3 regions of the Streptomyces sp. NBC_00377 genome follow, and region 3 is predicted to be linked to each of the others. Evidence: riboswitches for the same ligand, from Rfam matches in the RefSeq annotation. Region 3 holds a riboswitch; each other region holds the start of a gene.

The links. Region 3 has a riboswitch for cyclic di-AMP ahead of OHS71_RS22025 (M23 family metallopeptidase). Riboswitches for the same ligand answer to the same signal wherever they lie in the genome.
Region 1: linked by a shared signal. The riboswitch ahead of OHS71_RS17550 (transglycosylase SLT domain-containing protein) and the one ahead of OHS71_RS22025 (M23 family metallopeptidase) in region 3 are both predicted to bind cyclic di-AMP.
Region 2: linked by a shared signal. The riboswitch ahead of OHS71_RS24305 (transglycosylase family protein) and the one ahead of OHS71_RS22025 (M23 family metallopeptidase) in region 3 are both predicted to bind cyclic di-AMP.

Annotation. Positions count from the first base shown of each region.
Region 1 is NZ_CP107958.1:3,900,332-3,907,871, forward strand. Features, by position in the region: gene OHS71_RS17545 (polyprenyl synthetase family protein) at 1-927, opposite strand, end outside; cyclic di-AMP (ydaO/yuaA leader) riboswitch at 1,633-1,844, shown strand; gene OHS71_RS17550 (transglycosylase SLT domain-containing protein) at 1,848-2,321, shown strand; gene OHS71_RS17555 (HAD family hydrolase) at 2,399-3,223, opposite strand; gene OHS71_RS17560 (GNAT family N-acetyltransferase) at 3,742-4,806, shown strand; gene OHS71_RS17565 (glycosyltransferase) at 4,923-6,221, shown strand; gene OHS71_RS17570 (polysaccharide deacetylase family protein) at 6,341-7,096, shown strand; gene OHS71_RS17575 (hypothetical protein) at 7,210-7,540, shown strand, end outside.
Region 2 is NZ_CP107958.1:5,417,693-5,425,232, reverse strand. Features, by position in the region: gene OHS71_RS24330 (NAD(P)/FAD-dependent oxidoreductase) at 1-643, opposite strand, end outside; gene OHS71_RS24325 (Ppx/GppA phosphatase family protein) at 1,129-2,076, opposite strand; gene OHS71_RS24320 (DUF501 domain-containing protein) at 2,073-2,714, opposite strand; gene OHS71_RS24315 (FtsB family cell division protein) at 2,761-3,237, opposite strand; gene eno (phosphopyruvate hydratase) at 3,350-4,636, opposite strand; gene OHS71_RS24305 (transglycosylase family protein) at 5,009-5,716, opposite strand; cyclic di-AMP (ydaO/yuaA leader) riboswitch at 5,720-5,906, opposite strand; gene OHS71_RS24300 (transglycosylase family protein) at 6,112-7,146, opposite strand; gene OHS71_RS24295 (cytochrome P450 family protein) at 7,351-7,540, opposite strand, start outside.
Region 3 is NZ_CP107958.1:4,892,425-4,899,964, reverse strand. Features, by position in the region: gene OHS71_RS22035 (PrsW family intramembrane metalloprotease) at 1-1,545, shown strand, start outside; gene OHS71_RS22030 (aldo/keto reductase) at 1,696-2,640, opposite strand; gene OHS71_RS22025 (M23 family metallopeptidase) at 2,852-3,871, opposite strand; cyclic di-AMP (ydaO/yuaA leader) riboswitch at 3,881-4,047, opposite strand; tRNA gene OHS71_RS22020 (tRNA-Met) at 4,373-4,446, opposite strand; gene OHS71_RS22015 (dihydrofolate reductase family protein) at 4,518-5,645, opposite strand; gene OHS71_RS22010 (MarR family winged helix-turn-helix transcriptional regulator) at 5,783-6,304, shown strand; gene OHS71_RS22005 (GTP cyclohydrolase II) at 6,437-7,078, shown strand; gene OHS71_RS22000 (NUDIX domain-containing protein) at 7,056-7,540, opposite strand, start outside.

The DNA.
Region 1 (7,540 bases), 990 kb from region 3:
GCGGGCTTCCTTCGCGTACCGCACGGTGTCCCGGCGGGCCTGCTCGAGCGCCGGGTGGGCCCGCAGCGCCTCCAGCGCCTCGGTGTGCCGGGCGTCGTCGCTCAGGTCGGAGTCCAGCAGCTCGCACAAGGCGATGTCCTCGGGCAGGGACAGGCGTGCCGCCCGCTCCCGCAGCCGCAGCACGGGCAGCGTGGGAACGCCCTCGCGCAGGTCCGTCCCCGGCGTCTTGCCCGACTCGTGGGAGTCGGACGCGATGTCCAGGACGTCGTCCGCCAGCTGGAAGGCGACGCCGAGCCGCTCTCCGTACTGCGTCAGCACGTCGACGACCGTCTCGTCGGCGCCCGACATCATCGCCCCGAAGCGGCAGGCCACCGCCACCAGCGAGCCCGTCTTGCCGCCGAGCACGTCGAGGTAGTGATCGACCGGGTCCCGCCCGTCCGTGGGACCCGCGGTCTCCAGGATCTGGCCGGTGACCAGCCGCTCGAACGCCTCCGCCTGCACCCGCACCGCCTCCGGCCCGAGGTCGGCCAGGATGTGGGAGGCACGCGCGAAGAGGAAATCGCCGGTCAGGACGGCGACGGAGTTCCCCCAGCGGCTGTTCGCGCTGGACACCCCGCGCCGCACGGCGGCCTCGTCCATCACGTCGTCGTGGTACAGCGTGGCCAGGTGGGTCAGCTCCACCACGACGGCCGAGGGCACGACACCCGGCGCGTAGGGGTCCCCGAACTGCGACGCGAGCACCACGAGCAGCGGCCGGAACCGCTTCCCGCCCGCTCGTACGAGGTGCTGGGCGGCCTCCGTGATGAACGGGACCGCACTCTTGGTGGCCTCGAGCAAGCCTTCCTCGACAGCCGTCAATCCGGCCTGGACATCGGCTTCCAGAGCCTGGTCCCGCACGCTCAGCCCGAACGGCCCGACGACGGTCACGAGGGGTCTCCTGTCTGCTGGTGTCTACTGGCGATTACGCGGTTTGTCGATAGGTCTCTGCCATCACTCAAGTCAGCGTATCCGGTCACGTTTCGATCACCGATAGCCCCCACGTCCGCCGGGCTCGAATGGCCCGCCCCGGAGGTGCCACGCAGGCCAGGCGGTATCGGATCACACCCGATATGTTTTTGATCAGCTCAGATGAGCGGACATCAATAGAATTGCCGGGATGTGTTGATTCATGTCCCGCGCCGAGGGTGCCACCACTCCGGCGGGGCGGCCCTCCCCTTCCGCGTGACGATGATCACGGCCTCCCCTTCGGGACCCTTCGGGACCCCAGGGGACTCTCCGGGACCCTTGGGGATCTTTCGGGACACCCTCCCCGAGGCCCCCTGCGTACCGGCCCTGCACCCCGCTTCCCACCTGGCACCCACCGCCGGTGCTTTAACGATGAGTTGGACCTAATGCCCGATTAGCCAGTCTTGTGAACGCTGGTGAGTTGGCTCACTCCGCACAGTGGCCCACCGGAAGATCACCCTTCACCGATTCTCCGCACTCCCCAAGCGAGTTGAAGCTTTGCACCAACAAAGGATCAAGCACCCCATAGGTCACAGACCAAGGTCAATAGGGGTCATCTGTGAATCCGGTACTTGTTCCGGACATGTGCTCTCGCATACGTTCCCGGCCTGTCGGGCGGAACGCCGAATCCTGCCGCCGCCCGAACCACCCATCCAGAACGCTCGGCAGGAGCGGGGGAACCAGGTAAGCCGCCGAACCGGAAGTCGGGACGTCTCGGATAATTCAGACGTTTCGCACAGCCGGTACGGCTCGGGGTGAAGTCGCGTCCGTCAGGAGGCGACCGGGCAGCTCCCGCCCGAACCCGACAGCTCACCTCGCAGGCGCCGGAGAGGAAATTCGTCATGCCCGCTGCCGCTCAGCCGCGCCGCAACCGTCTCGTCCGCACGCTCACCGTCGCCGTCACCGGCGCGGCCGTGCTCGCCCTCCCGCTCATCGGCGCGACCAGCGCCTCCGCGGCGACGCCGACCGTCACCACCGCCTCCAGCCTCGGCTACGCCAACAACCTCGACGGCTGGATCCGCGCCTCCCTCCAGGTCATGGGGCAGCACGGCATCCCGGGGACGTACAACGGCATCTACCGCAACGTCATCCGCGAGTCCTCGGGCAACCCCCAGGCCATCAACCTCTGGGACTCCAACGCGGCCGCGGGCATCCCGTCCAAGGGGCTGCTCCAGGTCATCGACCCGACCTTCCGCGCCTACCACGTCGAGGGCACGTCCTGGGACTCGTACGACCCGGTCGCGAACATCACCGCCGCGTGCAACTACGCGGCCGCGCGGTACGGCTCGATCGACAACGTGTTCGGCGCGTACTGACCTTCCCGTCGGTACGGCCCGTCGGCACGGACGGTTCCACAGGGACTGACCGCTTCAGCCGGTACGGACCGCCCCGTTCACGGAAACAGTCGTTCGAGGACGACGGCCACGCCGTCGTCCTCGTTCGACGTCGTCACCTCGTCGGCCACCGCCTTCAGCTCGGGATGGGCGTTGGCCATGGCGACTCCGCGGGCCGCCCAGTCGAACATCGGGATGTCATTGGGCATGTCCCCGAAGGCGAGGGTGTCCTCGGGCCGCAGCCCCAGGACCTCGGCCGCCAGGGCCAGACCCGTCGCCTTGGTGATCCCGCAGGGCTGGAGTTCGACCGTGCCCGGCCCTGACATGGTGACGGTGGCCAGCGAACCGACCACCGAACGGGCCGTGGCCGCCAACTCGTCGTCCGACAGGCTCGGGTGGCGCAGCAGCACCTTGCTGATCGGCTCGCACCACAGGTCGTCGCGCCGCCCGACGCGCAGGGCGGGCAGCGTCGGGTGCGGCATGCGGTAGCCCGGCTCGATGAGCGTCAGCCCGTCGACACCGTCCTGGTCGACGGCCGCGTAGAGCTGCCCGACCTCGGCCTCGATCTTGCCGAGCGCGGTCTCGGCCAGCTCCCGGTCCAGGGTGACCGACCACAGCAGACGGTCCGCGCCGACGTCGTACAACTGCGCGCCCTGCCCGCACACCGCGAGCCCCCTGCTGTGCAGCCGGTCGAGCAGTGGGCGCACCCGGGGCGCGGGCCGTCCTGTCACCACCAGGTGGCGTGCGCCGGAGTGCACCACCCGCGCGAGCGCGTCGAGCGACCGGTCCGAGAAGGTGTCGTCGCCGCGGAGCAGCGTTCCGTCCAGGTCGGTGGCGATGAGGGAGTACGCGGTGCGCGCGGCATATGCGGTGGGTGCGGCCATGATCAGAGAATACGGATCCCACACCCCTCGGGTTCGACGCGAACCGGACGACGGTCATGTCCTGTCCGGTTCTGCCAACTCCCCTTGCAGGACTGGCTTTGTACGACTGCCGGACGACTGGCTGAAGACTGACTGCGGCTGCGGCTGCGGCTGCGGCTGCGGCTGCGGCCACCGGTTGCCGGTTGCCGGTTGCCGGTTGCCGGTTGCGGAAGACGGTGGGACCGGCCGGGAGCCGATGGCCGGACCGGCCGGGGACCGGCGGGGCGATCGCGGGTCGGTGGCGGGCCGACTGGGGACGACGGCGGGTTTATCACGGCCCGCTGACGGCGAACCGGCGGTTGCCCGACCCGGGGGAACGGCTTGCCGCCACATCGCCGGGTAGCGGATGGTTGACGGCCTCTGCACCGGTTGGCAACAACTTGGGATGCTACCTACCGCGATGACAGGTGGAGCGGTACCGTCCAGGTGTCCAGGGGGGACTTGATCGGGGGGTCAGGTTGAGCAGTGGGCGCATTCGTGTGCTGAGGCCGCAGGACCTCGGCGAGGGGGAGAGGGAGCGGTGGCGCGCGCTGCGTGCCGCGTCGGCGCTTCCGCGAAACCCCTTCATGGAACCGGAGTTCACCGACGCCGCGGGCCCGGTACGGCCGCACGCGCGCGTGGCGGTGGTGTACGAGGGGCGTGAGCCGGTCGGCTTCCTGCCCCACGAGCGGGGCCGGCTCGGTCAGGGCCGGGCACTCGCGTACGGCGTCGCCGACGCTCAGGGCGCGGTGCTGGCCCCGGGTCTCGGACTGAACGCCGGCGAACTGATGCGGGCGTGCGCCCTGTCGAGCTTCGCCTTCGACAACCTGGAGGCGGAACAGGGCCTGTTCACGCCGTACGCGGCCGAGGAGTACGCCTCCTATGTCATCGACGTCGAAAAGGGTTACGAGACCTACGAGTCCGTACTGCGTGCCCAGTCGCCCAAGTTCCTGAAGACGACGTTGGCCAAGGAGCGCAGGCTCGGCCGTCAGGTCGGGGAGTTGCGGTTCGTGTTCGACGAACGCGATCCGGCCGCGCTGCGCACGCTCATGGCATGGAAGTCGGCGCAGTACCGCAGGACAGGCCGTCGCGACCGTTTCGCGCAGGAGTGGATCACCCGGCTCGTGTACGCGCTCGCCGAGACGCGCGCACCGGAGTGCCGCGGCACGCTCTCCGTCCTCTACGCCGGCGGCCGGCCGATCGCCGCGCACTTCGGCCTGCGTTCGTCGACCGTCCTGGCCTGCTGGTTCCCTTCCTACGAACCGGAGTTCGCGAAGTTCTCGCCCGGCCTGGTGCTGCATCTGCGGATGGCCGAGTCGGCCGCCGCCGAGGGCATCGGCCTGCTCGACCTGGGGCGGGGCGCGGCCGAGTACAAGGACTCGCTGAAGACCGGGGAGATCCCCGTCTACGAGGGTGCGTGGTCGCGACCGGGGGTGGGCGCGGCGCTCCACTGGCTCAGCCGTGAGCCGTCCCGCCGGGCACACCACTTCGTGCGCAACCGGCCCGGGCTCGCCGCGGCGGCCGCACGGACCCTGAAGAGTGCGGGCCGACTGCGCCGGTCGTGACGGTCACCCCCGCCACGACGCCCGGGCCCCGGCCCGGCGGGAACGGTGTGTCCGGTGAGCGCTTTCGGATCACGACGGTCAGCACGCTCAGGACGGTCATGAGACAAGGGGGGTTCATGTCCCGCGCAAGAGGGGTGCAGCAGGAGATGCAGAGGTTCCTCGGCATCCGGCCCGTACAGGTCGCCGAGCTGGAGCTGGACGGCAGCGGTGTGCTGAGACCCGGTCCGGGCAGCCCTCCCGTCACGCCCGGTGAGGTGTTCGTGCTGGTCAGACGCGCGGGCCGACCGATAGGGACGCTGCTCGCGCAGGTTCCGGAGGGCACGGATCCGAAGTCGGTCCTCCTTGACCTGGCCGCTCGGAGGCACGGAGACGCAGGACCTGCGGGTGGTCCGGCGCCTGCTCCGGCACGCGGTCCGGCCCGCGTGCCGTTCACCACGGTCGTCGTCGCCACCCGTGAGCGCGCCGAGAAGCTCGCGCATGCCCTCGACTCGCTGCTCGCGCAGGACCACCCGGACTTCGAGATCGTCGTCGTCGACAACGCGCGCGTGACGCACGCGACCCGGGACCTGGTGCGGCGCAAGTACGCCGAGCGTGTGCGGTACGTGACCGAACCGATGCCGGGGCTCGCCGTCGCGCACAACAAGGGCGTCGGGGCCGCCCGGGGCGAGGTGATCGCCTTCACCGACGACGACGTCGTGGCGGACCCGCGCTGGCTCACGGAACTCACCGCGCCCTTCACCGCCGACCCGGGTCTCGGCTGCGCCACCGGCCTCATCCTGCCGGCCCGGCTCGGCACCCCTGCCCAGGTCCTCCTGGAGAGCCACGGCGGCTTCGCCAAGGGCTTCACGGCCCGCACCTACGACCCGAAGGAGCCGCCCGCCGACGAACCGCTGTTCCCGTTCACCGCCGGCCGCTTCGGCTCCGGCGCCAACATGGCCTTCCGTGCCGAGGTGCTGCGGGCGGTCGGCTGCTTCGACCCGGCGACCGGCGCGGGCACGCTCGCGCGAGGCGGCGACGACCTCTACGGGTTCGTCCGCGTCCTGGCCGACGGTCACCGGCTGCACTACACCCCACGGGCCCTGGTCTGGCACCACCACCGTGAGACCTGGCGGGACCTGGAGACGCAGGCGTACGGCTACGGCGCCGGCCTCACCGCCTACCTCACGGCGATCCTCGTCAACCGTCCCGGCCTGCTTCCCGCGTTCCTGGCCCGCCTGCCCCGGGGGATCGCCCACGCGCGGACGCTGACGGCCGGCAGGGAGGCGGGGGCCACGGCGGGCGGCTCGCCCGGCGGACACGACGACCGCAGCCACGCCTGGCCAGGCCGGCTGTCCCGGCTCCAGCGGCGCGGCATGCTCTACGGGCCGGTGGGCTACCTGCGGGCCAGGCGCGCGTGGCGAGGTGCAGCGCGATGACGTCGTCCGCGCACAGAGCCGACGCGAACCACATCGACGGCAGCGGCAGCGGCAGCGGCAGCGGCAGTATCGGTGCCCGCGGGGTGGGCTGCATTCCGGTGTTCCTGTACCACGCGGTCATGGACGATCCGCCCGGCTGGATCGCCGAGTTCACCATCAGCCCGAAACAGTTCGGCGAGCACCTGGACGCCGTCGTGGACAGCGGCCGTACGCCCGTCACCATCAGCTCGCTCGCCGACCACCTCGCCGGGCGGGCGCCGCTGCCGTCCCGCCCGGTGCTGCTCACCTTCGACGACGGTTTCGCCGACCTGCCCGGCGCGACCGCCGAGGCCCTGGCCGGGCGCGGGCTGTCAGCGACCGCCTACCTCACCACCGGAGCGATCACGCGAGGCGGGCGCAGCCTGCTGCCGTCCGCTCCGATGATGACGCTGGAACAGGCGGCGGAACTCGAGCAACACGGAGTGGAGATCGGCAGCCACACCGTCACCCATGCGCAGCTGGACACCCTCGGGCCCAAGGCACTCGCGCACGAACTGCGTTCTTCGCGTTCGGTGTTGGAGGACGCCCTCGGGCATGACGTCCGCCATCTCGCCTACCCGCACGGCTACAACAGCGCTCGGGTACGGCGTATGGCGGCGGCCGTGGGCTACGAGACGGCCACCGCGGTGCGGCACGCGCTCAGTTCGGACCGCGACGAGCACTACCGCATCGCCCGGCTGATCGTGCGCCGCAGCCACACCGTCGCCGATGTCCAGGGCTGGCTGGCGGGCTCGGGCGCCCGGGTGGCCCCGTACCGCGACAGCCCCAGAACCGTCGGCTGGCGGTGGTACCGCCGCGCCCGCGCCGTCGTGCGGGGACCCGTGTTCGCCGGCTGAGCGGAGGCCGAGCGAGCCGGTGAGGGGGCTGAGGCGGGCAGTCGAGTTCGACGATTTTGGTGTGAAAAGAAGAGAAAATTCCTATAGTTGGCATGGGGGAGGGGAGCCTCGACGTGCAACAGAACGTACCTGTGCCGAGCACGCCCGCGCCGAGCACAGATTCAGGGAGCACGCCTTTACCGAGCACCGAGAGCAGTGAGCTGCCCACCCCCGACCGCTCCGCCGGACCGGGTCCTCCGAGCCGGACCACGGGCGGTGGCCGCAGACCCTGGCGGATCCCACGCCGTCCACCGGACGCCGCCCTGCTGACCCTGCTGCTCGCCGCCGGGCTGTGGGTGTACGCGCTGCCCCGCATCGGCTTCCGCGAGATGGGCGACTACGGCCTGCTGGACCGGCTGCCGGTCGCCTACTACCTCTCCCTGCTGGTCCTCACCGCGGGCTTCG
Region 2 (7,540 bases), 530 kb from region 3:
GAAGGATCTTGTCGGCGGCGTCGACCAGGATGAAGCGCATGTCCTCACGGGACACCGTCTTGTAGTACTTGGCCGCGTCGCGAGCCAGGTCCTCGACCTCACCGATGGTCTCCGCACCGGCGAAGCCGCCGCCGATGAAGACGAAGGTGAGCGCCTTGCGGCGGATCTCCTCGTCGGTCGTGGAGTCGGCCTTGTCGAGCTGCTCGAGGACGTGGTTGCGCAGGCCGATGGCCTCCTCGACGCCCTTCATACCGATGCCCTGTTCGGCGAGGCCGGGGATCGGGAAGGTGCGGGAGACCGCGCCGAGCGCGATCACGAGGTAGTCGAAGGGCAGCTCGTACGCCTCGCCGACCAGCGGGGCGATCGTGGCGACCTTGCGGTCCTGGTCGATGGTGGTGACCCGGCCGGTGAGGACCTCCGCCTTGGGCAGCACGCGTCGCAGCGGTACGACGACGTGACGCGGGGAGATGTTGCCGGCGGCGGTTTCGGGGAGGAAGGGCTGGTAGGTCATGTACGACCGGGGGTCGACGACCGTGACGGTCGCCTCGCCGTAGCGCATCTTCTTCATGATGCGCCGAGCTGCGTACAGGCCTACGTACCCACCGCCTACTACGAGGATCCTGGGACGCTCCGTGGTGCTCATGCCATCGAGTATCCACCCGCTCCAGGGGGGTCGCTCGTGCGCCCCTTCACAAGCTTGCCGGGGGTGTGTGCTATCCTCCGCGCCCCGCGTGATCCACGTCATGGCGCGAGAGGGGAACCAGCGTGTAGGGCCCGGCGTTGTCAATGCCGCGTGAGCTGCCTCTCCGCACCCGGAGGGCCTCCGTGAGACCGTCCGGAACCCCCTCCCGACGTCTTCGCGAATCGCCCACCCGCACGTCTTTTGAACACGTTCACACGAGGGTTGGGCCCCCGGAAGGGTCAACGAGGACATCTCCGTCCTCCGACAGGGCCGAATTCCTTGTGAAGAACTTCACGAACTTTCCCGGCGGGGTGTCCCCGGAACGCGCCCGAGGGCCCCGGAGGGCCCCTCCGCTCTGCTCATACGCGCATCCCGCCTGCTCAGCAGAGTGCAAGTACCGGGCTCCCGACGGCCACACGATCGACCGGACGACGCCGTCGGGATCGCTACCCGGCCGCCGTATGGAACGCGATCCCGTCGAGGATGTCGTGCTCGCTCACCACGACCTCCTGCGCGCCGATCCGCTCCATGATCGCCAGCAGTACGAGCGCACCCGCCGCGATCACGTCCACCCGGCCCGGGTGCATGGCCGGCTGCGCCGCGCGCTGGGCGTGCGTGGCCTTCAGCAGGGCGTCGCTGATGCCCCTCACCCGCTCGACGCCGATCCGCGAGTGGTGGATCGCCGTGGAGTCGTACTCGTCCAGTCCGAGCGCGATCGCCGCCACCGTCGTGACCGAGCCGGCCAGGCCGACCAGGGTGTGTGCCTCGCGCAGCGGGACGGTCCGCTCGGCGAGGTCGAGGGCGGCCTCGATGTCGGCGCGCATCGCCGCGATCTGCCCGGCGGTGGGCGGGTCGGCGACCTTCCCGTCCACGACCAGGTGCCGCTCGGTCATCCGCACGCAGCCCACGTCGACGGAGCGCGCGGCGCGCACCCGGTCGTCGCCGACGACGAACTCGGTCGAACCGCCGCCGATGTCCACCACCAGGAAGGGCCTGGCGAGGTCGTCGCGCCCCTTGAGCTCCCTCGTGGCTCCCATGAAGGAGAACTCGGCCTCCTGGTCGCCGGAGATGACCTCGGGCTCGACGCCGAGGATGTCCAGCACCCCGCGCACGAAGTCGTCGCGGTTCTCCGCGTCCCGGGAGGCGGAGGTGGCGACGAAGCGCACCCGCTGCGCGCCGTGCTCCTTGATGGCTGCCGCGTACTCCCGGCAGGCCGCGAAGGTCCGCTCCAGCGCCTCGGGCGCGAGCCGTCCGGTGCGGTCGACGCCCTGGCCGAGGCGCACGATCGTCATCCGGCGGTCCAGGTCGACGAGTTCGCCGGTCTCCGGGTCCGCGTCGGCGACCAGCAGACGGATCGAGTTCGTACCGCAGTCGATCGCGGCGACGCGGGTCATCGGGTGTCTCCCTCGACCGGCTCGACCGGCTCGACCGGCTCGGAGAGGACGGGGCCCGCCCCGTCCCGCGACGGCTGCGGCTGCGGCTGCGGCTGCGGCTGCGGCACTTCGCCCGGCGGCGATGCGGGGAGCGAGACGCAACTGCCCTTGCGCCACCACTCGGGGAGCATCCCCAGGGCCTCGTCACCGAGCGGGTTCACCCCCGGACCGGCGGCCAGGGAGTGCGCCACGAGCACATGAAGGCACTTCACGCGGTCCGGCATGCCGCCCGCGCTGGGGAAGTTCTTCAGCTCCTCGATCTCGTCCCGGCGCCGGATGTAGTCCTCGTGCGCGGCACGGTAGGAGGCGGCCAGCTCGGGGTCGGTGCCCAGCCGCTCGGTCATCTCCTTCATCACGCCGTTCGCCTCGAGCGTGCCGATGGCCGAGTTGGCCTTGGGGCACGTCAGGTAGTACAGCGTCGGGAAGGGCGTGCCGTCGGGCAGCCGGGGGGCCGTCTCCACGACGTCCGGCCGGCCGCAGGGGCAGCGGTGCGCGATCGCGCGCAGACCGCGCGGCGGCCGTCCGAGCTGCTGCTCGAAGGCCTCGACGTCCGCGTCGGTGGGCTCGGTGCGCGGGGTGGTCGGCGGGGGCGTGTCCATGCCTGTCTTTCTATCGGTCAGTTCACTGGCCGGTGCGCTGTCGCGTTCACCGGTCGGAGGCGTCGGACTTGTCGACGCCGTCCCAGACGTTGGAGTACCAGGGGCGGTCGGCCGCCCCGAGGTCGGCGCGGGACTGCTTGGCCGCGTCCGGGTCGATCACCACGAACCCGGTCTCCCCGGGCAGGACGTAGTGCAGCCGCAGCCGGATCTGCTGCTCGGCGTAGGCGTCGTCCTGCCAGCGCGCCTTGAGGTCGCGCAGCTGCTCGACCCGTTCTCCGGCCTGCCGCTTCTCGCGCTCCAGGTCGGCGATCTCGGCCCGCTGGGAGACGTACTGGCGCATCGGGTAGGCCAGCGCCACGATCAGCGTGCACAGGACCAGCGCGAGGAGCGCGGCGCGGCCGGTGAGGCGCGAGCGGCGGGCCTGGCGCTTGGTCTGGGAGCGGTAGACCCGGGCCGCGGTCTGCTCGCCGAGCAGTTTGATCCTGGTCGCGGTGGAGAAACGGTCCCGGTCCTTCACAGCCACTGTTTCCCGCCTCCCGTCTCACACGTGCGTACGTCCCCGCACACGGTACGGGACCGCGTACGGGGACGTACGTACGACTGGCGGAGCCTCGACCCGGTTCGGGCCGGCGGCGTCAGCCCTTGAAGCGCGGGAACGCGGAGCGGCCGGCGTACACCGCGGCGTCGTCGAGGATCTCCTCGATGCGCAGCAGCTGGTTGTACTTGGCGACGCGGTCCGAGCGGGCCGGGGCGCCGGTCTTGATCTGACCGCAGTTCACCGCGACGGCGAGGTCGGCGATGGTGACGTCCTCGGTCTCGCCGGAGCGGTGGGACATCATGCACTTGAAGCCGTTGCGCTGGGCCATCTCGACGGCGTCCAGCGTCTCGGTCAGCGAGCCGATCTGGTTGACCTTGACGAGCAGGGCGTTCGCGGAGCCCTCCTCGATGCCGCGGGCGAGGCGCTCGGGGTTGGTGACGAAGAGGTCGTCGCCCACGATCTGGACCTTGTCGCCCAGCTTCTTGGTGATGACGTTCCAGCCGGCCCAGTCGTCCTCGTACAGCGGGTCCTCGATGGAGACGAGCGGGTACGCGGAGACGAGCTCCTCGTAGTACTCGGTCATCTCGGCGGCCGAGCGGGACTTGCCCTCGAACTCGTACTTGCCGTCCTTGTAGAACTCGGACGCGGCGACGTCGAGGGCGAGCGCGATCTGCTCGCCGGGGACGTAGCCGGCCTGCTTGATGGCCTCGAGGATGAGGTCGAGCGCGGCGCGGTTGGACTCCAGGTTCGGGGCGAAGCCGCCCTCGTCGCCGAGGCCGGTGGACAGGCCCTTGGTCTTCAGCACCTTCTTGAGGGTGTGGTAGACCTCGGCGCCCCAGCGCAGGGCCTCGGAGAAGGACTCCGCGCCGATGGGGGCGATCATGAACTCCTGGATGTCCACGTTGGAGTCGGCGTGCGAGCCGCCGTTCAGGATGTTCATCATCGGGACGGGCAGCAGGTGTGCGTTCGGGCCGCCCAGGTAGCGGAACAGCGGCAGGTCGCTGGCCTCGGAGGCGGCGTGGGCGACGGCGAGCGAGACGCCGAGGATGGCGTTGGCGCCGAGCGAGCCCTTGTTGTCGGTCGCGTCCAGGTCGAACATCGCCTGGTCGATCAGGCGCTGCTCCGTGGCGTCGTAGCCGACGAGCTCCGGGCCGATCTGCTCGATGACGGCGAGGACGGCCTTCTCGACACCCTTGCCGTGGTAGCGGTTGGGGTCACCGTCGCGGAGCTCGATGGCCTCGAAGGCACCGGTGGAGGCGCCGGACGGAACGGCGGCACGACCCGTGCTGCCGTCGTCGAGGCCGACCTCGACCTCGACCGTGGGGTTGCCTCGGGAGTCCAGGATTTCCCGGGCTACGACGACGTCGATGGACGGCACGAGCATCTCCTTCTTGGGATGTGACGCTGGTTGTGCGGGGCTCACGGGCCTTGACGCGCCCTTGCTGAGCCCTGCGACTAGAGCCTAACCGCCCCGGGGCCGTCGGCAGCCGACCGACCGTCCCGTGGACAGACAGACGGTACCTATTGTTTCCGCCCGGAACAAAGGGGGTGGCCGGTAAAGGACGGCAGGAAGTCGCCGACAGGCGGAAGAGACGCCCCTGAAGGGACGCAGGCAAAGAGAAACCCCGCTCCGGTGCGTACGGGGGAACACGCACCGGAGCGGGGAGCCCGTGGGGACGGGGGGATGACCCTCACGAGGTCGTCAGTGTGCCGACCCCGGATATGAGGGCGCTGTGGCTTCTCGGGGAGCCAGGTGTCACTTCAGGTGCAGCTGCTGGCCCGGGTAGATCAGGTCGGCGTCCGCGACGATGTCCTTGTTCAGCTTGAACAGCTTCTCCCAGCCGCCCTTGACCTTGTGCTTCTCGGCGATGGAGCTGAGGGTGTCGCCCTTGACGACCTTGTACTCGCCGTCGCCCTTCTTGACCTTCTTGCCGGTCGGGGTGGTGACCGTCTTGGAGGCGGCCGGGCGGTCGGCCGAGCGGGAGGAGCTCTGCTTCTCGGTCGAGCGGGTGGTGCTGCCGCTGTCCGAGGAGCTGGAGGAACCGGACGAGCCGGAGGAGCCGGTGTCCGAGGAGCCGCCGCCGTTGTAGGCGGCGCCGGACAGGCCGGTGCCGCAGACGGGCCAGGCGCCCTTGCCCTGGCCGGCGAGAACCTTCTCGCCGATGGCTATCTGCTGGGACTTGGAGGCCTGGTTGGCCTGCGCGGCGTACTGGGTGCCGCCGTACGCGGCCCAGGTGGAGGCGGAGAATTGCAGACCGCCGTAGTAGCCGTTGCCGGTGTTGATGGACCAGTTGCCGCCGGACTCGCACTGGGCGACCGCGTCCCACTCGGAGGCGGTGGCGGCGGAGGCGTTGCCGGCCGCCATGAGCGGGGCGGCGATGGCGACACCGGTGACGCCGGCGAGCGTGGCGACGCGGGTGGCCTTGGAGGGACGGCGGTGCTTGCCCTTACCGGAAAACAGCATGGTGGATCCCCTCACCGACGCCTGCGAGGTGAGCTGTCGGGTTCGGGCCGTGTGAGTTGCCCGGCCACTCCTCGTCCGCCGGAGCACTGCTCCGTGGGAGGTGTGGCTTCACCCCGAGCCGTTCCGGTCGACCACCCCGGCCCGGCACTTACCTTGGGTCCCCCGCTCCTGCCTACGGCGCTTGACGCGACGACTGTTCCCGTACCGCCGCTGGCAGGATTCGGCGTTGCGACGGTCGGGGCTCGGGTTGCCGAGCGGCCTCGACCGTAGACACGCGATCGACGGAATTTCAAAGACGATCAGGGCTTCTGAGACTCATCCCACACTTTCACCAAACCGGACATTCGGCGCGAAGCGTGACGTGAACTCCCGCTGTTTTTCTTGGGCTTTGCGCCCTATTCCACCCCTGTGTCGAGGGTCTGACCGGGGGCGATGTCGCTCGGGTCGGCCCCGATGAGGTCCCTGTTCTCGTCATACAGGGCGCGCCATCCCCCGTCGAGGTCAAGGGAGTCGGCGATGGACTCCAGGGAGTCGCCCTCCTGGACGAGATAGGTGGCCGCGGCGTGCCGGCCGCCGGACGCGGCGGTGGCGCCGTCCACGGCAGCGCCGGTCGCGCTCTTGGGCGCGGCCTCGTCGGCGGTGGCGCCGCGATGGCGGCCGGAAGTGAGGGAGCCGGTGTCGACGAGACTCCAGGAGCCCGCCGCCTGCCCGGAATTGTCCGAGTCGTCCACTTCGGGAGACGCCGTGACCGAGCCGCCGCCCGCCTGCGCGCCACCCTTGCCGTGGGCACTCGCGGACCCGCCGGCCGTGCCGGACCCTCCGGGAGCGGCGGAGGAAGAGGACGAAGGGGAGGAAGCGGATGCCGAGGGTGAACTGGGGGAATCGGCGGACGAGTCGGACTTACCCGACGATCCGGCCGAGGCGCCGTCATCGCTCGACGAGCCCGAGGAGCCCGACAACCCCCGGGACAGGTCGGACAATCCGGAAGACCCGGATGAGTCGGACGAGCCCGACGAGCCGTTCGCCACGCCGGTGTCCACGCTCAGCGCGCCGTTCTCCTTGGTGAGCCCGGAGGTCAGCCCGCAGGTGCCCCACGCACCGATGCCCTGCGCCGCCAGCACCTTCTGCGCCACGGCGATCTGCTGGTTGCGGCTGGCCAGGTCGGGGCTCGCCGCGTAGTCGAGGCCGCCGTACGTCTCCCAGTCCTTCTGGGTCAGGCTCAGGCCGCCGAACGCGCCGTCGCCCTGGTCGGCGCTCCACGAGCCACCGGTCTCGCACTGCGCCACCTTGTCCCACACCGTGCCGTCGGCGGCGCTCGCGCCGGAGGCGGCGAGCAGCGGGATGGCGATGGCGGAGCCCGTCACTCCGGCCGCGACAAGGAGAGCCGGGGCCTGGCGGGGGCGACGGTGACGACCGTTCCCGGAGAGCATGCGAGGGGCCTTTCTCTGGACAGCACTGACCGGCGCGGCGGGTTGGACCGATGCGTCGCACCGACGAGTGAACGTATCGGCAGACGATCACTTGTCACAAGTTAATGCCGCGCAGATCACGTGAAGATCACAGAGTTGAGGGTCGGTCACCTTTCTTCCGCCGAACGGTCACACTCCGCCCGACATCCGGTCGGAAAGCGTCGTTCATGAGCCGGAACGCACCGGAGTGAACTCCACCGGAAGGGTCCGCAGGCCGCGCATGATGAGCCCGCCGCGCCACCTCAACTCGCCCGGATCCACGGCCAGTCGGAGGTCGGGCAGCCGGGTGAGGAGGGTGGCCAGCGCGGTCTGGCCCTCCAACCGGGCCAGCGGCGCCCCCAGGCAGTAGTGGATG
Region 3 (7,540 bases):
CGCCACGCTCACTGGTGGCAGCGCAGGTCGGTCCGGTACGGGGCGCTGATCACCCTGCTCGCGCTGTCCGGTCTGGTCATCCTCGCGCTGGTGCGCGAACAGACCGGCACGGAAGGATTCCTGGTCGGGCTCGGGCTCGCCGTGCTGCCCGTGCCGTTGCTGGTCGCCGCCTTCCGCTGGCTCGACCGGGTCGAGCCGGGCCCCTGGCGGAACCTGGTGTTCGCCTTCGCCTGGGGCGCGTGCGCGGCGGCCCTGATAGCCATCATCGCCAACAGCTTCGCGACCCGCTGGATAGCGACCGCGACCGCCGACCCGTCCGGCGCGGACACCCTCGGGGCGACCGTCATAGCGCCCGTCGTCGAGGAGTCCGCCAAGGCCGCCGCCGTCCTGCTGGTGTTCCTCTTCCGCAGACGGGACTTCACCGGGATCGTCGACGGCGTGGTCATAGCCGGGCTCACCGCCACCGGCTTCGCCTTCACCGAGAACATCCTCTACCTCGGCACCGCGTTCGGCACCGACCAGCTCACCGGCGACACCGGCATCGCGTCCGTGACCGCCGCGACCTTCTTCGTACGCGTCATCATGTCGCCGTTCGCCCACCCCCTGTTCACCGTCCTGACCGGCATCGGCTTCGGCGTCGCCGCGCTCTCCGGGAACCGTCAGCACCTGCGGCGCGTGCTGCTCCCGCTGTGCGGGCTGCTCCTCGCGATGGGCATGCACGCCCTGTGGAACGGCTCCTCGTCGTTCGGCGAGTTCGGGTTCTTCGCGGTGTACGCGGCCTTCATGGTGCCCGCGTTCGGGCTGCTCACCTGGCTGGCGGTGTGGACACGCCAACGCGAGCTGCGCACCGTGCGCGAGGAGCTGCCCGCCTACGCGGCCGCGGGCTGGCTCATGCCGGCCGAGCCGTACGCGCTCGGCTCGATGCGTGCCCGGCGGCTGGCCCGCGAGTACGCCGGCCGCCACCTGGGCCGGCCCGCGGCGCGGGAGGTCGCGCGGTACGAGGCGTACGCCACGTCCCTCGCGTTCCTGAGGCACCGCGGCCGCCGGGGACGGGCCGACGCCGACTTCGTCCTTCGGGAACGGGAATTGCTCAACGAACTGTGGCGCCGCCAGGACATCGCCCGCCCCGCGCTGGACCACGCGGCCCGGATGACGGCCCCGCCGGTACGGGTGGTCGCGCCGCCCTGGCCGGTGCAGGGGGTGTACGGGTACGGCCGGGGGACGGTTCACGGCCAGGCACCGGCGTACGGCCACGCACCGGCGTACGGCCAGGGACCGGCGTACGGCCAGGGACCGGGATACGGCCAGGGCCACAGCGCCGGATTCGGGCACCCGGCAGGACCGGGATACGCCCAGCCGGCAGCTCCGGGGTACGCGCACCCGGCGGGACCGGGATACGGATACCCCGCAGCGCACGGACCCGGACCCGGACCCGGATTCGAGACCGGCCCCGGGTACGAATCCGGCCCCGGCCCCGGCCCCGGACCTGGCCCGGGGCAAGGATTTCCGGCGGGGCCCCGTCCCAACCCCCACCCGCATCAGTAGGCCGAGCCGCAGCAGGTCAGGCCGACGCGGGCCGGTCAGAGGCAAGTCGGACCGACGCAGGTCGACCCAACGCGGGTAGAGCCGACACCGGAGCTCGGGTCAGGCCCACGCCCAGGTGATGCCGAAGCCCGGGTCAGACCGGAGCCCGGGTCAGGCCGAGGCTCGGGTCAGTCGGGTGAGTTCATCCTGGGTCAGTTCCAGCTGTGCCACCCCGAGCAGTGCCGGCAGCTGCTCGATCGTGCGCGCGGACGCGATCGGGGCTGCCACCGTCGGCCGGGCCGCGAGCCACGCCAGGGCGACCGTGGGGATCTGTGTGTCGTGGGCCTGGGCGATCTCGTCCAGGGCGGTGAGGACGTTCCGGCCCCGCTCCGTCTCCAGGTGCTTGGCGGCGCCGGCGGCCCGGGGGCTCTGCACGGTCGTACCGGGCCGGTACTTGCCGGTGAGGAAGCCGGAGGCCAGCGCGGAGTACGGGACGGCGGCGAGGCCGAAGCGGGCGGCGAGGTCCTGGAGGCCGCCCTCGTAGGTGTCGCGCGAGACCAGGTTGTAGTGGGGCTGGAGGGCGACGTACCGGGCCAGGCCCTCGCGGTCGGAGAACTCCAGGGACTCCTGGAGACGCTCGGGCGAGATGTTGGAGGCGGCGATGTGGCGCACCTTGCCCGCCGTCACCAGTTCGTCGAGCGCGCCGACGATCTCCTCGACGGGGACCTCGGGCTTGTCGAAGTGCGTGTAGTAGAGGTCGATGCGGTCGGTGTTCAGACGGCGGAGCGAGGCGTCGGCGGCGGCCTTGATGTTGTCGGCGGACAGACCGGGGAACGCGGGGTGCTGGCTGACCTTCGTGGCGATCACGACGTCGTCGCGGTTGCCCCGGGCCTTCACCCACTTGCCGATGAGGGTCTCGGACTCGCCGCCGCTGTTGCCCTCGACCCACGCCGAGTAGGAGTCGGCGGTGTCCACGAAGTTGCCGCCGGCGGCGGTGTAGGCGTCGAGTACGGCGAAGGAGGCCGCCTCGTCCGCGGTCCAGCCGAAGACGTTGCCGCCGAGGGACAGGGGGAAGACCTCGAGGTCGGAGGAGCCGAGTCGGCGAAGAGAAGTCATGTTCCGTTTCAACGGACGCCGGTGGCCGGCCCATTCCGGGCGTGACGCGAAGAACATGTGAACGGCGCCGGTGAAGTGCGCCGGTGAATGGCGCAGCCCCGCAGCCGTCCGACGCGGAAGGCGTCAGGGCTGCGGGGCTGCGTCAGCGGGTCGGGAGAGCCGGGTCGGCGTGTCCGAGGAGGGACCGCCCGGGGTGTCGGAGGGGGACGGCTCAGGGGTTGAGGCCCTTGCCGCGCAGCCAGGCCGCCGGGTCGATGCCGTCGGAGCTGCCACCCGGGTGGACCTCGAGGTGGAGATGGGCTCCGGTGACGTTCCCGGTCGCGCCCACCCGGCCGATGACGTCACCGGTGGCGACCTTCTGGCCGACGCTGACGCTGATCGACGACTGGTGGCAGAACCACAGCTCGGTGCCGTCGTCCAGGGTCAGGATGGTGCGGTAGCCGTAGGAACCGGCCCAGCCGGCCTCGGTGATGGTGCCGCTGTGGACGGCCTTGATGAGCGTGCCCGTGGGCGCGGCGAAGTCGAGGCCCGTGTGGTAGCCGGAGGACCAGAGGGAACCGGCCTGACCGAAGGTCGAGGTGATGGTGTACGAGGAGGTGGGCAGCGTGTACTGCTTGGCCAGCTCGGCCAGGCGCGCGGCCTCGACCTTCGCGGCGGCTTCCTCGGCGGCCTTCTTCTTCGCGGCGGCGGCCTTGGCCTCCGCCTCCTTCTGGGCCTTGGTGACGGCGTCGGCCTCGGCCTTGGCCGCCGCGGCGAGGGCCTTGACCTCGACCTGTGACTGCTGAGACTCGGCCTGCGCCATGATCCGGCTGCGCAGGGCCTCACCGGCGTCGGCGACGCTCTCGTCGGCGTCCACGGCCGCTTCGGAGCCGAACCCGGCGAGGGCCGGCGCGGCTTCCTGGGCGGGTTCGTCGTCGGAGATGAGCGAGCCCACGTTGGGCAGGTCCGGCATCGAGATGGAGACCGGGGCCTTGCCGGTGTTGGCGCTGGCCATGCCGCCCGCGCTGACGGCGGCAATGACGCCGACGCCGAGGACGGTGGAGCTGCGGGCGAATCCGCCGCCGCGCTGCTTGGCCACGCGGTGCTTGCCGCGTACCGGGCGAATGGAGTCCGCGGTGGGGTTCCACTCCTCCCACGGGCCCTCGTCGGTGCGGTAGTCGCCGTAGCCGAAGGTCTCGGTGGACCGGCTGGGCGCGTACGGGGCCTCGGGGGCAGGCGGGTTGGACGCCACGCGGGCGCACTCCTTTCCTTCCGTCGCCTACCGGGTTAGCTGACGGGTTCGGAGCGGGAAGGTCTCCTACGCGCGTATACCGGTCGTGGACTCTGCGAGTTCACGACGGCTTCCGCGTGATTCACCCCAAGGTGGTGGTTCCCCGGTTCCCTTGCGGGATTCGGCACGTGCCGCACGGAGCCGACTCTTGTGCCGGCTGGGACGACCGCGCTGCGTTATCGAACGTTAATAGACCCGGGGGCGGGATTCCAAGCCGTTCTTCTTGATCAACAACATTTCTGGCCTGGACCTTTCAGGCCACCAGTGGTGAAAAACGGGCGAGTTGACCACGCGCCGAAGGCGCTTCGACATGCCCTGGAAACGCCTCGGTAGTCACAGGAGTTTTGATGGTGACTCAGTCGTTATGCGCTGGGCGGTCGACCGGTCACCAAGAGTGAGGGAGCGGTCGGTGAACGCACCGAAGGCCGGAACCCTTTCGGATTCCGGCCTTCGGCCTATCAGTAGCGGGGACAGGATTTGAACCTGCGACCTCTGGGTTATGAGCCCAGCGAGCTACCGAGCTGCTCCACCCCGCGGCGATGAACACAACTGTACGCCATCAGCGGGGCAGAAAGCACATCGGTTGTCCCGTGGGGCTCCGGCGGCCTCAGAGGAGATGGCCGTTCGGGCCCTTCGCCCGCTCCTCGTACTCCGGGAGCACGAGGACGTCGACGCCCCGGGACGTCAGCAGGCCGGTTCCGTCCGCCTCCGTGACGAAGGTGTCCGGCTCGCGCCAGGCCGTGACCACCCTGCGCACCCCCGCGTCGAGGATGAGCCGGGCGCAGGGGGCGGGGCGGGAGGAGCGGCGGGCACACGGTTCGAGGCTGCTGTAGACGGTGGCCGTGGGCAGACGGGGGTCGGCGGGGTCGAGTTTCGCGAGGGCTGCCTCCTCGGCGTGCACGACCGGGTCGCCGGCCTCGCGGGAGTGGCCGCGCGCCAGCTCCGTGCCGTCGGCGGCCACGATCACCGCGCCGACGCTGAAAGCGGTCCGCGACGGCGGGCAGTCGGCGGCGAGGGCGCAGGCGAGGGCCAGCCAGTGACGGTCGGCCGCGACGGGCAGCAGGCCGGCGCCGGGTGCGGTGGGCTCGTAGCGGTTCAGGACGACGTCCTCGATACGCCGGGTCTCCACCAGGCGGAGCCGTCCGCCCTGGTAGGCGCCCGGGCCGAACAGCCGGGGCGCGTGCGGGTCGCCCACGAACAGCGGGGCGAGGACGAGCTGGAGTTCGTCGGCGAGGCCCTCTTGGAGCAGCTGGGTGTGGACGGTTCCGCCGCCCTCGACCATGAGGCGCCGTACACCGCGGACATCGTGGAGGTGTTCGAGGAGACGGCGCCAGTCCAGTTCGGGGCCGAGCGCGACGGCGTCCGCCGCGATGCCGAGCGCCCGGACCCGCTCGGCGCCCTTCTCCGTCGTGTACACGACCTTCTCGCCGCCCGTGTGCCAGAAGTTCGCCGCCGGGTCGAGTTCGCCGAAGCCGCTGACGGTGACCTTGAGCGGGTAGGGCGGCCGTCCGGCGGCCACCCGGGCGGCGCGCCGCTCCGGGGAGTTCACCAGGAGCCGGGGGTTGTCGGCGCGGATCGTGCCGGCGCCGATGAGGATGGCGTCGACGGAGGCCCGTACCTCGTCCACGCGGTCGAAGTCGGCGCGGCTGGAGAGGAGCAGACGTTCGGGCGTGGTGTCGTCCAGGTATCCGTCGAGGGACACGGCGGCGGACAGCAGGACGTACGGGTACGGCATCGACGCGGCTCCCCGGCTCGGTCCGACGGCGGTCTGACGGCGCTCTGACGTGCAGTGACGTGCCCTGACTCGATCGGGGCGCCGGGCCGACGACGGTGCTCTTGGTTCAAGTTTGTAACAAACCTACACTGGGTGGCATGACGACCCGCTGGCTCACCCCCGAGGAGCAGCGCGCCTGGCGCGCGTACGTTGCCGGCTACTCCCTCCTCGAGGACGCGATCGACCGGCAGCTCCAGCAGGAGGCCGGCATGCCCCACCTGTACTACTCCATCCTCGCCAATCTCTCCGAGACACCGGAGCGACGGCTGCGGATGACCGACCTGGCGGAGCGGCTGAAGATCACCCGGAGCCGGCTGACCTACGCGGTGTCCCGGCTGGAGAAGGACGGGCTGCTGCGGCGCGAGGAGTGCCGCTGGGACAAACGCGGCAGCGTCGCGGTCCTGACCGACGAGGGCATGACGGTGCTGGAGGGCGTGGCGCCCGGCCATGTCGGGACGGTCCGCGCCGCCCTCTTCGACCGGCTCACCCCGGAGCAGGTGGGACAGCTGGAGGAGATCTTCACGCAGGTCGCGCGCGGGCTCCAGGAGAACGACGGCGAGGCGGCGCCCGAGGATCTCCCGTGGCGCCGGCGTTCGTCGCCGTGCTCCGGAACCTCGTGAGCCGCGCCACAATCCAGTTGCTTCAAATTTAAAGCATGGGGTAGGGTCTCGAATCGTTGGATCTGCTTCAAATCTGAAGCACAAGGCGGTCCAGTGCCGCCTTGTCACCGTCCTCCGGACCCGGGAGACCGCATGCCCGACACCCCCGCCGCCACCCCCCGCGCCCGCGTCCGGGTACCGCTGCGCTTCCCCGACGGCTACTCCGTCGACGCCGAACTCGTCACCTTCCACGGTCTCGCCGACGGCCAGGAGCACGTCGCCGTCGTCCTCGGCGAGCCGGCGCCCGGCGTCACCCCCCTGGTCCGGCTGCACTCCGAGTGCCTGACCGGTGACGTCTTCGGCTCCGCCCGCTGCGACTGCGGGCCGCAGCTGCGCGAGGCGGTCGAGCGCATAGCCGTCACGGGCGGTGTCCTGCTCTACCTGCGCCAGGAGGGCCGCGGCATCGGCCTCTACAACAAGCTCGACGCGTACGCCCTCCAGGACCAGGGCCTGGACACCTACGAGGCGAACGCCGCGCTCGGTCTGCCCGAGGACGACCGGGACTACACGGCCGCCGCCCAGATGCTGCGCGCCCTGGGCATCACGGCCCTGGACCTGCTGTCCAACAACCCCGACAAGGCCGAACAGTTGCGGGACCTGGGCATCGACGTCCAGGACCGGGTCCCGACGGGCGTCTTCACGACCCCGCACAACGTCCGCTACCTGCGCGCCAAGGTCCTCCAGACCCAGCACACGCTGCCGCTGGCCGACCTCACCGGCTTGAGCGTGGGCTGACGGCCGGCGGCCCGAACGGGCCGTCCAGCGCGGCCCACTGGAGCAGCATGACGGTCTTGGCGTCCGCGATCGCGCCGGTGCGGACGAGGTCGAGGGCCTCGGCGAAGGGGAGTTCGACCACGGCGATGTCCTCGCCCTCGGCCGCCACGCCCGCCGTGTCGACACCGGGGGCGCAGGCGTCGTAGGGGGCGGCGAAGAAGCTGAGCCGTTCGGTGACGGAACCGGGGCTCATGAACGCGTCGAAGAGGTGCTCGACCTCGTGGACCACCCGTCCGGTCTCCTCGGCCGCCTCGCGGCGGATCGCCGCCGGCGGGTCGTCGCCGTCCAGGAGCCCGGCCGCGGCCTCCAGCAGCATGCCGTCCGGGTGCCCGTTGACGTACGCGGGCAGCCGGAACTGCCGGGTGAGCAGGACGGTGCGGCGGTCGGGGTCGTAGAGGAGGATCGTGGCGCCGTCGCCCCTGT